Regions from separate parts of the Thalassospira sp. MCCC 1A02898 genome, predicted to be linked through region 1. Evidence: predicted binding sites of a transcription regulator. Region 1 holds the regulator's gene; each other region holds the start of a gene.
The links. Region 1 encodes PhoB, which activates phosphate uptake and scavenging genes when phosphate is short. Its sites were predicted from a motif close to TNTCATAAAACTGTCA; they were not measured.
Positions count from the first base shown of each region.

Region 2: phnF (phosphonate metabolism transcriptional regulator PhnF) is a predicted target of PhoB. The motif match lies at 2,419-2,434, and genes of this name have one in related genera.
Region 3: AUQ41_RS04400 (choice-of-anchor I family protein) is a predicted target of PhoB. The motif match lies at 1,821-1,836, and genes of this name have one in related genera.
Region 4: AUQ41_RS05280 (5'-nucleotidase, lipoprotein e(P4) family) is a predicted target of PhoB. The motif match lies at 2,206-2,221, and genes of this name have one in related genera.

Region 1 covers NZ_LPXK01000011.1:49,613-53,795, forward strand. The annotation lists gene pstB (phosphate ABC transporter ATP-binding protein PstB) at 1-691, shown strand, start outside; gene phoU (phosphate signaling complex protein PhoU) at 714-1,436, shown strand; gene phoB (phosphate regulon transcriptional regulator PhoB) at 1,454-2,152, shown strand; gene AUQ41_RS11245 (cation:proton antiporter) at 2,233-3,981, opposite strand; gene AUQ41_RS11250 (hypothetical protein) at 4,035-4,183, shown strand, end outside.
Region 2 covers NZ_LPXK01000012.1:353,288-357,470, reverse strand. The annotation lists gene AUQ41_RS16075 (alpha-D-ribose 1-methylphosphonate 5-phosphate C-P-lyase PhnJ) at 1-50, opposite strand, end outside; gene AUQ41_RS16070 (carbon-phosphorus lyase complex subunit PhnI) at 55-1,188, opposite strand; gene phnH (phosphonate C-P lyase system protein PhnH) at 1,191-1,814, opposite strand; gene phnG (phosphonate C-P lyase system protein PhnG) at 1,811-2,311, opposite strand; gene phnF (phosphonate metabolism transcriptional regulator PhnF) at 2,445-3,158, shown strand; gene AUQ41_RS16050 (class I SAM-dependent methyltransferase) at 3,160-4,183, opposite strand, start outside.
Region 3 covers NZ_LPXK01000002.1:120,986-125,168, reverse strand. The annotation lists gene AUQ41_RS04400 (choice-of-anchor I family protein) at 151-1,746, opposite strand; gene AUQ41_RS04395 (NAD(P)/FAD-dependent oxidoreductase) at 1,941-2,987, shown strand; gene AUQ41_RS20495 (DUF2256 domain-containing protein) at 3,016-3,210, shown strand; gene AUQ41_RS04390 (DUF3253 domain-containing protein) at 3,207-3,494, shown strand; gene pgi (glucose-6-phosphate isomerase) at 3,501-4,183, opposite strand, start outside.
Region 4 covers NZ_LPXK01000007.1:36,704-40,886, forward strand. The annotation lists gene accC (acetyl-CoA carboxylase biotin carboxylase subunit) at 1-437, shown strand, start outside; gene AUQ41_RS05265 (HAD family hydrolase) at 719-1,453, shown strand; gene AUQ41_RS05270 (DUF1244 domain-containing protein) at 1,446-1,829, shown strand; gene AUQ41_RS05275 (acylphosphatase) at 1,869-2,183, shown strand; gene AUQ41_RS05280 (5'-nucleotidase, lipoprotein e(P4) family) at 2,355-3,206, shown strand; gene AUQ41_RS05285 (DMT family transporter) at 3,366-4,183, shown strand, end outside.

The DNA of each region.
Region 1 (4,183 bases):
CAACCTTGATATCCCCGAACAGCAGGTAACCGCACTGATTGGCCCGTCGGGCTGTGGTAAATCCACCTTCCTGCGCTGCCTGAACCGGATGAATGACACCATTGACGGTGTGACGATCAAAGGTGACGTTACCCTGGATGGTCGCGACATCTATGACAAGCGGATCGACGTGGTTCAGCTGCGCGCGCGCATCGGCATGGTGTTCCAGAAACCGAACCCGTTCCCGAAAACCATCTATGACAACGTGGCCTATGGCCCGCGTATTCATGGTCTGGTCAATTCGCGCGATGAACTTGATGAAATCGTCATGACCTCGCTCGAACGTGCCGGTCTTCTGAAAGAAGTCAAAGATCGTCTGCAATCGCCGGCAACCGGTCTTTCCGGTGGTCAGCAGCAGCGCCTTTGCATTGCACGCGCGGTTGCCGTCAGCCCGGAAGTCATCCTGATGGATGAGCCGTGCTCGGCCCTTGATCCGATTGCGACCGCCAAGGTCGAGGAACTGATAGACGAGTTGCGTTCGAACTACACGATCGTGATCGTGACCCACTCCATGCAGCAGGCCGCCCGTGTGTCGCAGCGCACCGCGTTCTTCCACCTTGGAAAGCTGGTTGAAGTCGGTGAAACCGATCAGATCTTTACCAACCCGAAGGACGAACGCACCAAGGGTTACATTACCGGCCGCTTCGGTTAAGCGACGCCAGGAGTACGCATAAATGGCTGATGAACATACCCATATCGTAAGTTCGTTCGACGAGGAACTGACCCGTCTGAACAACATCATTTCGCAAATGGGCGGGCTTGCCGAAAGCCAGCTTATTTCCTCGATCAGATCCATCGTCAAACGCGATTCCGAACTGGCCGAGAAAGTCATCCTGTCCGATCAGCGCATTGACGTGCTCGAACAGGAAGTCCAGGACTTTGCCGTCCGTCTTCTGGCCCTGCGTCAGCCGATGGCAGATGACCTGCGTCAGGTGGTGACGGCCCTTAAGCTATCAAACGATCTTGAACGCATTGGTGATCTTGCCAAAAACATCGCCAAACGCGCGCAGGTGCTGAACCAGATCCCGCCGATCCGCCCGGTTCAGGCGATCCCGAACATGGCCAAGCTGGCCCAGGAAATCATCAAGGATGTCCTGGATGCCTATATCGAAAGCGACGCCGAAAAGGCCCATCGGGTCTGGGAACGCGATCAGGAAGTCGACGATATGTACAATTCGCTGTTCCGCGAATTGCTGACCTACATGATGGAAGATCCGCGCAACATTACCGCATCGACCCATCTGTTGTTCATTGCCAAGAACATCGAACGTATCGGTGATCACGCAACCAATATCGCCGAAACGATCTATTACCGGATCAAGGGCGAAGACCTGCCGGGGATTGACCGGCCAAAAAACGACGCAGCGAACTTCGCTGTTGTCGAACCGAATGACTGACACGGGAGCATAGGAAGATGGACCCAACGGTTCTTATCGTCGAGGACGAGGCAGCAATCGTAACCATGTTGCGCTACAACCTCGAACGCGAGGGGATGCAGGTTGTCGAAGCCGGTGACGGTGACGAAGCGTTGAAAATTCTGGCTGAAACCCATGTCGATCTGGTTTTGCTCGACTGGATGCTGCCGGTGATGTCGGGGATCGAGGTCTGCCGTCAGATCCGCCGCAAGCCTGAAAGCCGCGATTTGCCGGTGATCATGGTGACTGCGCGCGGCGAAGAGGGCGACCGGATCCGCGGTCTTGATACCGGGGCTGATGACTATGTCACCAAGCCGTTTGCCATTGGCGAGCTTCTGGCCCGTATCCGCGCACTTTTGCGCCGGTCCGGTCCGGCGCAACCACAAGGGCAGTTGATCTATTCCGACATCGAAATGGATCTCGCCGCCCACCGGGTCAGCCGCAATGGAAAATCGATCCATCTTGGCCCGACCGAGTTCCGTCTGCTGCGCTATTTCCTCGAACATCCGGGGCGGGTTTTCTCGCGCGAACAGCTGCTTAACGCGGTTTGGGGCCCGAACATCTATGTCGAAACCCGGACAGTTGACGTTCATATCCGTCGCCTGCGCAAGGCGCTCAATGACGTCAAGGGGACGCGCGATATCATCCGCACCGTCCGTGCCGCGGGCTACGCGCTGGACTCTGAAACCGCTGCCTAAGCCGGTTTAGAGCCTGATCCGATTAAAAAACCCCCGCAGCGATTTGCCGCGGGGGTTTTTGTTTTCACCGCGTAACGGCTTTACGATTTTTCTTTCGCCGGTTTGTCCGAACTCTCCGACCCTGACGGCTTGCGCTGCGGGCGCGGCGCCAGTTCGTTCATCAAAAGCATGTCCGCACGGCGGAATTTGGCGATTTCGGCATCAATATCTTCCTGCGGCACGTCGCACGCCGCCAAAACGTGATCAGATAACCGCAACCCGGTTTCCAGAACCTCCGGGATGGCCGCATCCGCCCCGTGGCGCGACAGCGGCCCGATATGGGTGATGTCTTGCGCGCGGGCAAAGATCTTCAGATGCGGGTAATGCTGGCGCAAAAGGGCGACCGTCTTCTCGGTCGCATGCGGGTTCCCCATGGCAACAACCGCAATTTTTGCCTCATCGGTGTGTGCGGCCCGGAAAGTTTCCGGTCTGGACCCGTCGGCAAAGTAAACCGGAAGGCCTTCTGCCCGACCGCGCGAAACCTGCTGTGCGTCACTATCCAGCACAATGAACGGAATGTTGCGCGTCTTGAGCAACCGGGCCAGAACCCGGCCAACGCGGCCGCTTCCGATCACCAGAACATGCTGGTGAATGCCCTCGGACTCCTCTGCAATCTTGCCAAGCTGGTCTTCTTCCTTGGGATGAAGCTTTTCCTCGATCTTGTGACCCAGGCTGATCAGGGTCGGGGTCAGCGCCATCGAAATCGCCACCACCGGGATCAGCATGGCGGCCATTTCAAGCGGCACCGCGCCATTTTGCGCGGCCAGGGCAAACATCACAAAGGCAAATTCGCCGCCGGCGGCCAAACTCATCGCCACCCGTATGGCAAGGCCGGTTTCAAACCGGATCGCACGCGCCAGAACGAACAAAACCGCCGTCTTGATCACCAGCAACAGCACCAGCCACATCAGAATGGTGCCAAATTCGTTATAAACAACGTCGGCATCAACCGACATGCCCACCGACATAAAGAACAGCGACAGGAACACGCCGCGGAACGGCGAAATGTCGGCTTCGATCTGATGGCGGAACTCGGTTTCGGCCAGCATCACCCCGGCGATAAACGCGCCCAGCGCCATCGAAAGCCCGGAAACCTCGGTCAAGGTGCTGGCGGCCAGCACAACAAACAGCGTGCCGATGGCAAACAGTTCCGGGTTCTTAAGCGACGCGATATAGCGAAACAGGCGCGGCAACACATACCGCCCGACGAGTAACAACAACGCAACCGACCCGAAACCAAGCAGGATGCTCATCCACGGGCTGGTTTCCGTGCCAGCATCACCTGCTGCCTGCACCATGATCAGGAACGGACCAACCGCCACGTCCTGCAATAACAAAATGGCAAGGGCCGCACGGCCAAACCGGGTATTGAGCTGCTTGTCATCGGAAAGCTGTTTGAGGATGATCGCAGTCGATGAAAGCGCAAGCGCCCCTGCAATCACCAAAGCCGTCGGCAGCGGGAATTCCATGACAACCAGAAGCCCCAGAAGGGCTGCCATCGATACCAGAATTTGCAAAACGCCCAGACCGGCAAACCGCCCGCCAATGACGCGCAAACGATCACGCGAAAGCTCCAGCCCGATCATGAACAGCAGGAAAACCACGCCCAGTTCGGCAACCGTGGAAATGTCTTCGCGTTCGGAAATCAGGCCAAAGCCGAATGGCCCGATAAAGAACCCGCCAATCAGAAAGCCGATGATCGAATTCGCACGCAGCTTGTGCGCAATCGGCACCGCAATGATCGCGGCAGTCAGAATAAGAAACAGCTCAAACAGGACGCTGTGATGCATGGCGAAATTCGTTCCGGAAGGCGGTCAAATAATCAAAGGGTATCAGGACCTAAATGCCTGAAAATAACGAGATTACAACGATAACGAAAATAACCCTGCCAGTCGTGGGTAAATTTGCGGCATTGGCGAAATTCACCGCCCAATCGCACTATAAAGTGCTGTGTGGATTGTCACCGCCTGATGACTTGCCATTCGCGCTGCC
Region 2 (4,183 bases), on a different contig from region 1:
AAGTTATAGTCCGGTGCCCCGTCGGTCGGATTTTTGACAGTTTGTTCCATGGGATTACTCCGCGGCCTCGGGTTGGGATGTGCCATTTTCAGCTTCGGCTTTCGCCAGACGTTCCTCAATCTCGGCGCGCATGCGGCGCACCAGTTCAAGTTCGCCCTGGAAATCGACATAGTGTGGCAGCTTGATATGTTCGACAAAGCCGGTGGACTGGACATTGTCGCTATGTTCCATCACGAACTCGCTGTCCTGTGCCGGACCCATGATCTGTTCGCCCATTTCATTGGCGCGCATGGCGCGATCCACCAATGCCATCGAAATGGCTTTGCGCTCGTTTTGACCAAACACAAGCCCATAGCCACGGGTGAATTGCGGCAGCTTGGTTTTTGACCCCTTGAACTTGTTGACCGTTTCGCACTCGGTCAGTTCGATATCGCCGATATCAATCGCAAATCCGAGTTCTTCGGGCTCGATCTCGACCGAAACGGTGCCATAGCGGATTTCACCGACAAAGGCGTGGCTGTTGGCATAGCCGCGCTGGGTGGAGTAACCAAGTGCCAGAACAAATCCTTCATCCCCGCGCGACAGATTCTGCAAACGCAAGTCACGCCCGGCCGGGAATTTAACCGGCTCGCGGGTCAGATCGGCGACCGGGGCGTTTTCATCAACCGGAACCGGTTCATCCTGAATAAGGCCTTCATAGTTCAGGATGTCATCCAAAACGCGCGGCATGTTCTCATCAATCGGATTTTCACCACTTGGTGCCTCGGTCGGTGCTTCGCCGTTGGCCATCAGGGTGAAATCCAGCAGGCGATGCGTGTAATCAAAGGTCGGGCCCAAGATCTGTCCGCCGGGCAGGTCTTTGAAGGTTGCCGAAATGCGACGTGAAACATCCATCTCGGCGGTTTTGATCGGTTTGGAAAAGGCAAAACGCGGCAGCGTCGTGCGATAGGCGCGCATCAAAAAGATCGCTTCAATCAAATCACCACGGGCCTGCTTGATGGCAAGGGCAGCCAGATCGCGATCATAAAGCGATCCTTCGGCCATGACACGGGTGACGGATAGCGAGAGTTGCTGTTCGATCTGATCAGTTTCGATTTCGGCAATGTCCGTATCGCCCCGGCGCTGCTCGGCCAGAAGCTTGTGCGCATTGTTGATGGCGCGTTCGCCACCTTTTACTGCAACATACATGATTAATTGACCTCGATCCGGGTGGTGCGCGACAGGGCGGCGATCTGGGTTTCGCTTGCGAAAATCACATCAGCACCGCACGGAAACAGGTGATGGTTTTCTGCGCGCCATGCATGGAAGCTTGCGGGCAGCCCCTTGATGCAAAGGCTATGCGTATCCTTGATGCCCGGGCCCTTAAGGTTCATGGACGGACGATCTGAAATCTCATCGACCATCAGGATCAGGGTTGCGGATTGATCAGGATATTCCGCATTGCCAACGGCAAGATCGGTGACAAAGGACAGATCATCGGAAATGCGGGCAACCGCAAAATCGGCCTGTTTGACATCCGTGCTGAGCGGGCAACCGCAATGGAATTTCAAGTGATCGCCTGCGGCCTTGGTCGAACAGTTTGGTGACATCCAGACTGTGGTATCCATATCGGCCATCGCAAGAAGTGTTGCGGTGGTGGCTTTGTTCAGGCCATCGGGTGCGGAAACACTGACCGGCAAATCATAAATGCGACCGGGCCGTGACATCGCATCAAGCAGGGCGCGAAAAACAGCGTTTGAATCAAATGCCGCATGGTCAAAACCGGGCAACAAGTCACTTGTCTGGGCGGTGGTTGATTGGGATTGGGGCGTCATTCGTCTTCTCCGCGGACAAGGGTGAAGAAATCAACTTTGGTGGCGGCAACCTTGCGGGCATGATCGCGTTTGGCGGCGGCCTGTTCGGCGGCCAGGGTGTCGATGAAATTGCTTGCTGATCCGTCGCGCAGCATCACCGCATCAAATAGGGCTGCATATTGCGCCTGAATGCGATCACGTCCCTTGATATAGGAATGCCCGACCGTGCCGTCTGACAGGGTGACCGCACAACGCGTCACAGTCATTTCACCGAGGTTGAAACGCTGCCCGGCGCCACCAGCACGGCCGCGGACCATCACCATGCCGATTTGCGGTTCGCGCAGGTGCGTCCAGCTCTCATCGCCATGATTTTCCGACCATTCGGTTTCAAGCCGGACACGGGATGTGCGGGCCAGAACCGACATCCATTTTTGGCGCGCGGCAATATGCGGATCGGTGGGGGTGTCTGCATTCCGGTTTTGATCTGTCCGGGCATTCGGGGCGGGGTGCGCCGTCATCAAACTGATCCCTTCTCAACTTATGTCGACAAATCTAAAATTTGTCTAGACGTCTATACCTATTGACGTTATAAGACGATCCAGCAGCAAAGGCAAAGGTCTTGCGGTGAAAGTTTTGTGAACGGGGAATGCAATGGATTGGGAACCGGGCCTATCTATTTGGAGGCAAATCGAAAAGCAGCTTCTGGCTGATATTTCGGAGGGCGTTTTCACACCGGGCGAAAAGATGCCGACCGAGATGGAATTGGTCCGGCGCTTTGGGGTGAATCGCCATACGGTGCGCCGCGCCATGGCGGCACTTGTCGATTCCAATGTTGTCCGTGTCGAACAGGGGCGCGGCGCCTTTGTTCAGGAACAGATCCTTGACTACCCGCTTGGTTCCAAAACCAGGTTTTCGCAGATCGTATCGGGCCGCCATCGCTTGCCCGACAAACGCCTGATCTCGTCCGAGGTCCTCAAAGCCAATTCGACCATCGCGCAGTTCCTGGATGTCAAACCGGGCACGCGGGTGATCGAGTTGTTTTCGGTATCCGAGGCCGACGGTGTACCGCTTGCTGTCGCGACAAGTTATCTTCCCGCCGCGCGCTTTGACGGCATTGTCGAGATATTTGTCGAAACCAAATCGCTTACAGAAGCTTTCAAGCGCTTTGGGATTGATGACTACACACGAAAGACCACGCGCATTTCGGCAACGCTTCCTTCATCACGTGTTGCCAACCTGCTTAAACAGGCGCGCAATCGACCAGTGATTTCGACGGAAAGTGTCGATGTTGATTCGGCAGGTGCGCCAATCGAATACGGTGTGACCGCCTTTTCAAGCGACCGGGTTCAGTTGATCGTTGAGTGAGTTATTTGTCTGCGGTTTTTTGGCACCAAAACTGATACATGCCACGGAATGTATCTGGCCGCTGTTGTTCGTAATCGTGCCAGAGCAATAATCTCTCTTGCGGCGTCCGATTTGCAATGCTGTCCCTATACTGCTGAATGTCACCGGCGAACGGCATTTCAAAATCAAGGAACTGAAGTCCGAGTTCGTCCAAGTGATCTTTGATCATTACGAGATCAAAGCGATGTTCCTGAACATGAAAGATGAGATCACGAAAGGCACTCAGGCTAAAGAAGTCGCTCCTTCGGCTAAGTTGCAACAGGGCTCCGTTTCCTTTGGTAGCTTCTCGAATAATTGTTTGACGACATTGGCGCATATCACTCGCGGATGGAGAATAACCGTGACTTGCAACAGTTTTCCGTCCTTCAATCACGTCCTTGCGTGCAAGTTCGCTGTAAAGCCCGATCTTCATTAGTCCACCTGATCGAAGTAGCTTGTTCAGAATTTTCCAACCTACGATCGGGTTCTCAAGGTGATGAAGCACTCCAACGCATTCGATGATGTCAAAGTTGCAGCCGAGCTCATCCAATTTCAGGATATCTGCGCGTGCAAAGTCAATATTGGTAATGCCAAGTTCCGATGTTTGGCGTTTTGCATAAGCCAAACTGCTTTTGCTGAGGTCTATCGCAGTCACTTTTGCATTGGCAAAACGCGTTGCTGGTTGGATAGCATGTTGTCCAGTTCCGCAGCCAGCAACAAGTATTTCTGGCGCTTCAGGTTCTTTGTAGCCTGCAAGCTGCAGATTTAGCGGTGGTGATTGCAGGCAGATGCTAACAGGTCTTCGCCTGTTTATTTTAATTGTATGCGTCCAGCGCGGATAAGGGTTTTCCTCGTACTGAGAGCGAACAGCATCGGAAACGTCACCAGCACTTGAAGTCCAATCAGGGATGGTTCCGCGAATTCTTTTTTCTTCATGCGGCTCAATCAATAGCCTGCGGAGCATTTTATCGGCATAAGATGGGACTTTGTTTCCAGTGAAAGCGTCT
Region 3 (4,183 bases), on a different contig from region 1:
CCCTGATATTCATCGGCCATGTCCCCGACCGCGGCGGGAGTTTAGTCGATATCGCCAACGGTTTGAACCGTTTTCCATCTGGCGTTTAAAAAGGAAAAAGCCGGGCAATGCCCGGCTTCCCCATATCCAACAGTCAGGGCTGTAATCGGGTTACTGCAGGTCATAAACCTTGGTGCTACCAGATACTTCCGATGCCACCACCAGCATTGCGTTGCCGGTCGGGCTATCCTTGGCATCAACAAACTGCAGGCCTTCGGGGGCCAGTTCACCGGCAGTATCATTTTCCGGATTGCCAGAGAAACGACGATCACTGTGATAGGTGACGAATTGCGGGTTGGTCGGGTTGGTCAGGTCATAGACCATGAAGCCACCCTGACGCTCCAGCCCGATAAAGGCATAGGGCGTACCGTTTACATAGCCACTTGCAATGCCTTCTGGCTCCGGGCCCTTGTCATCGGAGCGGTTGTCACGGCTGTAGTTTTCAGTATCCGAGGAATTGAAAACATTGGGATAGTTCGCCGCCAGGATCTGCTCAAACGCATCACCACTGTCAAAGACCATTTCGCCATCGGCATTCAGAACCGAGAACGACCGTGCGCCATAGCTATAGATGACATCGAAATCACCATCGCCATCAATGTCACCCTGTGCCGTGGTGGTCTTCAAACGACCAAGATTTTCATCCTTTTGCAGGGTGCTTGCCGTCGGGAAGGCCACCGGATCAAGGGTTAGCTTGCCAACGCGGGTTTCTTCGCTGTAGCCGTCATAGTCACGTGAATCGCCTTCGTTGGCGATCAGGACCCATTCCTTGCCATCAATATTGATCGCATCAATGGTGTCAGGCATGAACATGCCCATCACCGGCCAAGTGCGGATATTGATCTTGCCGTCCTTGTCGCTGGCATCAAAGGCATGGACCAAATGATCCTTGAAACCAAGACCGGCGACGTTTTTGACGGTTGCAGTTTCGATATCGATAATCGCAACCGCGTTGTTTTCCTGCAGCGAAACATAGGCGGTTTTGCTGTCCTTGGAGACGGCGATATATTCCGGCTCCACATCCTGTGCCACGCTTGAAGCACCCGGATTGGATGTCCGCATGCCATAGGGCAGCTTGCCATCATTCAGGAACTTGAAATCAACCGTGCGGACGTCATCATCAGACAAGTTTTCTGCACCACCGGCCATGGAAATGATCGAAACACTACCTTCCGGATCATTGGTGAATGCGTCATTCGGCTCACCCTCGTTCGCGACCAGAACATATTTCCCATCCGGGGAGAACTTGATCATGTCGGGCAGTGCGCCAACGGTGACCGCTGAAATGAACCCGCCATCGGTATCAAAGAAAACGGCCTGACCCGGTGCCTGCTTATCGCTGTTTTCCACGGCTACGGCGACAACGCCATTTTTGATGGCAACACTGTTGGCACCCTTGCCCCAGGTGGAAAGATCAATCGCGGAGATCTTGGTCAGTTCGGACGGATCGGACATATCAAGAATATCGATCACTTTGTCCGCGCCATTGACGACAAAGATGCGCTTTGACACCGGATCAAATGCTGGGATTTCCGCCGCACTTTCATCGAGCATCCCGGTACGATATTCGCCCATCGGCACAATCGTGATCGGATGCGCACCCGCATTCATGACGTCACCCGCCATCTTGGTTTGGTTGGGTGCCGTGCCTGCACAGGCTGTCAGAAGCAACGAAACAGCGGCTGTCGCCATCAATGAAGAACGCATGTTTTCCCCTTGGAATAACCGTAATCAAAGCAGGCAGACTGCGTGTTTGTTGTAACGGTTTCATGACCCGGTCGTGACAGTTTCATAAATTTCTTATCGATGGGACTGCTCCAATTCCGGTCTGGTTTCGTATCGAAACTATATCTCGAAACAATCCGTCGGGACTTGCCCCGCGACCCAGACAGGAGCCACACATGCCACGGATGTCAAACGTGAATATTGCGATCATTGGTGCCGGAATGGCGGGCCTAAAGGCTGCCAGCACGCTGCACCGCATCGGCATGAACGTAACGGTTTTTGAAAAAAGCCGCGGTCTTGGCGGGCGACTGGCGTCACGGCGCACGGACTTTGGTCATTTCAATCATGGTGCGCAATATGTGACGGCGCGTGATCCCGGATTTAATGCGTTTTTGCAAGAAGCAACCGAGTTTAACGCCGCCCAGAACTGGTCCCCCAACCTGCATCGCGGGACACCCGCCCCCGCACAATCCGGTGCGGCACTCTCACCGATCGCGCGCCATGTCGGCAACCTTGCCGAAGAACCCTGGTATCAGGGCGCGCCGCAGATGAACAAACTGATCCGCCCACTGGTCGACACCTTCCCGATCCAGAAACAGCACCGCATTGTCGGTATCGAGCCATCCGGCCCGCGCAGCTTTATACTCCATGATGATCTGGACGGGACTTACGGCCCGTTTGATGGTGTGATCGTCACCGCCCCTGCCCCGCAGACTGCCGATCTTTTGCGCCCGCTTGCGCCGCGCTATGCCCCGATTGACGAGGTTGTCATGGCGCCGTGCTGGGCAGTGATGGCGGCCTTTGAAAGCCCGCTTCCCACCGGCTTTGACGCGATGCTGTATCCGAGCCCTGAAATCAGCTGGGCCGCGCGCAGCAGCCAGAACGAAGACATGTTCCATCGTCGCACACCCGATCCGTGGGTCCTGCACGCCAGCCCGGAATGGTCACGCGCCCACCTTGAAGACGACAAGGACCGCGTGATTGAAAAGCTGCTGGCGGCTCTTCGTGATGTCAGCGGTGTGAATCTGCCGGAACTTCATTCGGTGCAGGCCCATCGTTGGCGCTATGCGCGGACTGAATTGCCACTTGGCAAAAGTCACCTTAACGGCATGAACGGCCGGGTGATTGCCGCAGGCGACTGGTGCCTTGGCGCACGGGTCGAGGCGGCCTGGCGCAGTGGCCGAACAGCGGCACATGCCATGGTCGAAGCCCTGATCGGATAATCGGTAAACGTGATCCGAACGCAGTGTCATGCCGAAAAATGCCAATGGACATCGTCACAGCAAATCAGACCTGCCGCAGAAAACCTGCGTGACATGCGCGCGGCCCTTTAACTGGCGGCGCAAATGGAAGGATTGCTGGGACGAGGTTCAATATTGCTCTGACCGGTGCCGTGGCCAGCGAAAGCAACCTGCAAAAACGAACATGCAGAACCAAGTGTCATGATGTTTGACCAAAAAGACGAAGATCAGCCAACCTATGCCATCCTGCGCCAGCGCGTGATTGATCTGGCAACAGAGCGCGGGCCAGACAAAACGATATGCCCGTCCGAAGTTGCCAAAACCTTTGGCTCTTACTGGCGGGATTTGATGCCGCGCGTGCATCAGGTCGCAGAACAACTATGTGCCGAACGCAAACTGACATTTGAAAAGGGCGGCATCAGCCATGGCCAAAACCGCCCTTCGGGTCACTATCGATTGCGCATCGTCCTTGATGATCAGGACGACTAAGACAGCTTATGCGCCACGCAAGGCATGCAGGCGTTTGATCAGACCGGCCGTCGACGCATCGCGCGCACCGGCATCTTCCTTACCCTCGACCATCGGAAGCAGTTCCTTGGCAAGCTGCTTGCCAAGTTCAACCCCCCACTGGTCATAAGAATTGACGTTCCAGATGATGCCCTGAACAAAGATTTTATGTTCATACATCGCGACCAACCGGCCAAGGGTGAAGGGATCAAGCTGCTTATAGAGGATCATGGTGCTGGGCTTATTGCCATCAAACACCTTTTGCGGTGCCAGCACATCAATCTCGGCCGGTGACAGGTCACTGCCAGAGAGCTCTTCACGGACTTCGGCCTCGGTCTTGCCGCGCATCAATGCCTCGGCCTGTGCAAGGCAGTTCGACACCAGCTTGTCATGATGGTTGGCCAACGGATGAAGCGCATTGGCAGCCACGATGAAATCAACCGGGATCAGTTCCGTGCCCTGATGGATCAGCTGATAAAACGCATGCTGACCATTTGTCCCCGGTTCGCCCCAGATAATCGGGCCGGTTTCATAGGCAATCTGTTTGCCATCGCGGGTCACCGACTTGCCGTTACTTTCCATATCGGCCTGCTGCAGATAGGCTGGCAGGCGCGACAAGTGCTGGTCATAGGGCAGGATAGCCTGACTGGATGCGCCGAGCACATTGCGAT
Region 4 (4,183 bases), on a different contig from region 1:
TCGGGGACCGCAGCTATGGCGTGGTCTCGGATTGGAAAATCGGCGATCCGCTGTTTGTCGGTGAAATCGACGGTGCCCCGGTCTGTGTGCAGATCGACATCGAAGGGGTGGGCTACAAACTTGCCGCCAACGGCATTCAGCGCCACTTCAAGGTGATGCTGCCACGCGTCGCGGAATTGCAAAAACTGATGCCGTTCAAGGCTCCGCCGGATATGTCGAACTTCCTGCTCTCGCCAATGCCGGGCTTGCTCGTCAAGGTCTCGGTCGAGGAAGGCCAGACCGTCCAGCCGGGCGAGGAGCTTTGCATCCTTGAAGCCATGAAAATGGAAAACGTCCTGAAGTGCGAAAGCAAAGGCGTGGTCAAAAAGATCCACGCCGAACAGGGCGCAAACCTCTCGGTCGACGCCATCATCATCGAGTTCGAAAAAGACGAATAAGCCACCCGATCCCTCTGGGGTGATGCTTGATCAAGGCGCTGTCCGGGTTTTCGGATGGCGCCTTTTTTGGGTCTGAACCCTAACCTGTTCAAACACTTGTGTTTTCAAGGCCTTTCCGATCCGTTTCACGCATATTAAATACAGATAACGGGGCTTTACGGGGCGTTTGCACTGCCATATGGTCGTGAATTGAGGCCGTAATACCCTGTGAACATCGAGGTTGACTGCCAACGCATTGAACGTGCCTGCGGCCATCCAATAACAAGAAACGAGGCTTAAGAATGTACAAGCTGATTGCTTTTGATGGCGACGATACCCTGTGGCACAACGAGCCACTTTTCCGCCAAGCCCATGTGCAGCTTCGCGAAATGCTGGGACATTATGTTGATCCCGAGCTGGTTGATGATCGTCTCTATCAGGCCGAGTTGGCCAACCTTTCCATCTATGGCTATGGCGTGACGGGCTTTACCCTGTCGATGATTGAAACGGCGATCGAATTGTCTGATCGTAAAATCAGCGCCGAAGACATCCACAAACTGGCCGAAACCGGCAAATCCATGCTGCGTGCGCCCACCCGGATCATTGACGGGGCCGAGGAAGTGCTCAAGCAATATGCCAAGCACCCGAATTACAAGGTGGTCCTGATCACCAAGGGCGATCTGATCGCCCAGCAGCTCAAGATTGATCGCTCAGGGTTCGAGGACCTGTTTGACGGGATCGAGATTGTCTCGGAAAAGGATCCGCTGACCTATCGCAACATCTTTGGCCGCTATGGCGTTGATCCCGAGGAAGCGATCATGATCGGCAATTCGATGAAATCCGATATTCTGCCGGTCCTTGCGTGCGGGGCGACCGCGATCCACATTCCCTATGAAATCACTTGGGTCCATGAAATGGTCGATCAGACAGAGATCGACAATGACAAGGTCATCACGGCCGAAAGCATTGCCCATGTGCCCGGGATTATCGAGAAACTCGAAAACCAAAAGACCAGCGGGAGTATGGAACATGTCTGATTGCGCCGGTTCTGAAATGTCCACCGAGGCCGTCTTGGCCAACGGCCCGGCGGCCGATCTTGATCCGCAAACCAAGCTCGAACTCGAAGCCGCTGCCTTTCGTGGGCTGGTCACGCACCTCCAAGATCGCAAGGATGTTCAGAATATCGATCTGATGAACCTTGCCGGGTTCTGCCGCAACTGCCTCGCCAAATGGTATCTGGCAGCTGCCCGCGAACGCAGTGTTGCCATGGATTATGATGGGGCGCGCGAAGTCGTCTATGGCATGACCTATGACGTCTGGAAGGATAACCATCAGGCGCCGGCGTCTGATGAACAGAAACAGAAGTTTCAGGACACCGCCCATCTCCATGCCAAAATCCCCGGCGCGAAATAAGCCCGGGATAAAACCATCGACAAGGGAGGAGGCCCGATCATGACCGATACAAGCCCCGACCCGTCAACGGGGGATGGTAACATCGCCGTCCACGCCCGGATCGAAGGCCGGGTGCAGGGTGTGTGGTATCGCGCCTGGACCGTCGAAGAAGCCCGCAAACGCGATCTGACCGGCTGGGTGCGCAATCGCAATGATGGCTCGGTCGAGGCGGTGTTTTGTGGCCCGGCCAAGGTGGTGCAATCCATGATCACCGCCTGCCACGATGGCCCGACCCATGCGCGTGTTGATCGCATTCACGAAGAACCGGCCCTTGAAGACGGGTTCGCCACGTTTGAAAAGCGCCCAACCGCCTGAAACACAGTGTACGCCAAGGCGTTGGCGGTTTTGTTAAACCGATTGCAAAAGCCTTTTTCCAATTGATTTTGGAAAAAGGCTTTTTCTTTATCGCACTGCGGTGGCATGGTTATGAAATCCTGACTGCATGGTCAGACGCAATGCGTCGGGAAATCAACAGGGAGACTACACATGACCTTTATCGCAAAATCATTTGGCGTTGCTGCCATTGTTGCGACCAGTGCGCTTTGCGCGTTCGGCGCACAGGCAGAGCCGGAACAGAATGACGGCCTGAACGGCACGCTGTGGCTGCAGACCTCGGTCGAATACAAAACGACCGCCATGTCGGTCTATGCCGGTGCCACCCGTTTGCTTGATGCCGCCATTGGCGATCACAGCTGGACCGCAGCGCTGGAGCAGGACGGCAACTATATGACCAAGCCGCCGGCAGTTATCCTCGACGTTGATGAAACGGTTCTGGATAACTCCGCCTATCAGGCATGGGTTGTCACCGACAAAACCCATTACAGCTCCAAAACCTGGGCGGCCTTTGTGCATGACATGATTTCCACCCCGACCCCGGGTGCGCTGGAATTCACCAAGGCGGCCGCTGCACGCGGTGTGGAAGTCTTCTATGTCTCGAACCGCAAGGCCCCGGAAGAAGAACCCACCATCGAAAACCTCAAGAAATATGGCTTCCCCTATGCGGATGAAAAGCATGTCATGCTGCGGGGCGAAGTCGAAGAATGGGGTTCGAACAAGACCCCGCGCCGGGCGGCTGTGGCCGAAGACTACCGTGTGATCATGCAGTTTGGTGACAATTTCGGTGACTTCACCGACGAAATTGATGGTTCGATTTCTGAGCGTCTCGAAGTCATGGAAAAATACGGCAATTACTGGGGCGAACGCTGGTTCATGCTCCCGAACCCGAGCTACGGCTCATGGGAAGAAGCCGCCTTCGGTGGTGACTGGGGCAAGTCCGGCGACGAACGCCGCCAGGACAAACTCAATGCCATGACCCCGTGGGCAGGCCCGGCCGAGTAATCCTTGCCGCCTAATTACGTTAAAGGGCGTCCCAACCGGGGCGCCTTTTTTATATCTCACTTTCTGCGCAACCTCCGGGGTTCATCTTTGTCGCGCAATGGTGTTAGAGTCATTTTAACCGCTTTGCACGCGCCACCATGCGTCACCACGCAGGATGTTATGAAAGCGACTGCCAACGCCACCACCCCGCACCGTGATCGTGTCCCACTGGCTGTCGGAACGATCATTTTTACCGTCTTCGCCCTGTCGCTGGGTGATGCGCTGATCAAGCAATCGAGCAGCCAGTTCGTCATCTGGCAAATATTCGTCGTCAGATCGGCAATCGCCATTCCCTTTCTGGTGGGCTATCTGGCCATTCGTGCCCCGTCGGCCTTGCGTCTTGGCCATGCTTTTGGCTGGACCACGTTGCGCAGCCTTTTACTGGTGGTGATGTGGGTTTGCTATTATCTGTCGCTGCCACATCTGACCCTGTCTGTGGCGGCGGCAACCTATTATACCTTGCCGATTTTCATCACGCTGTTTAGCGCCATCACGACCCGAACCAAAATCAGTAAAACAGGCTGGCTTGCCGTCATAATCGGCTTTGTGGGCGTGTTGTTTATTCTGCGTCCGGATGCGGGAAACTTTAATGGTTATGCATTGTTGCCGCTGTTCGCGGCCATGCTGTATGCGGTGGCGATGATCTTGACCCGCACCAAATGCCGGGACGAACATCCGATCAAGCTCTCGCTTGCGCTGAACATCGCCTTTGTCGCGGTCGGGGCCATTGCTGCGCTGGTGATCAGCCTGCTGTCTGATGACATGCGCGATGGCTTCCTTCTTGCCCCCTGGAGCACCATGACCTTAACCGGCCTGGGCACCATGGCGATCCTTGCGGCCTCCATCCTGATTGGCAGCATCGGGGCAGCCATTGCCTATCAAAATGGCCCGCCCGCCATGATCGGCACGTTTGATTTTGCCTATGTCGGGTTTTCGTT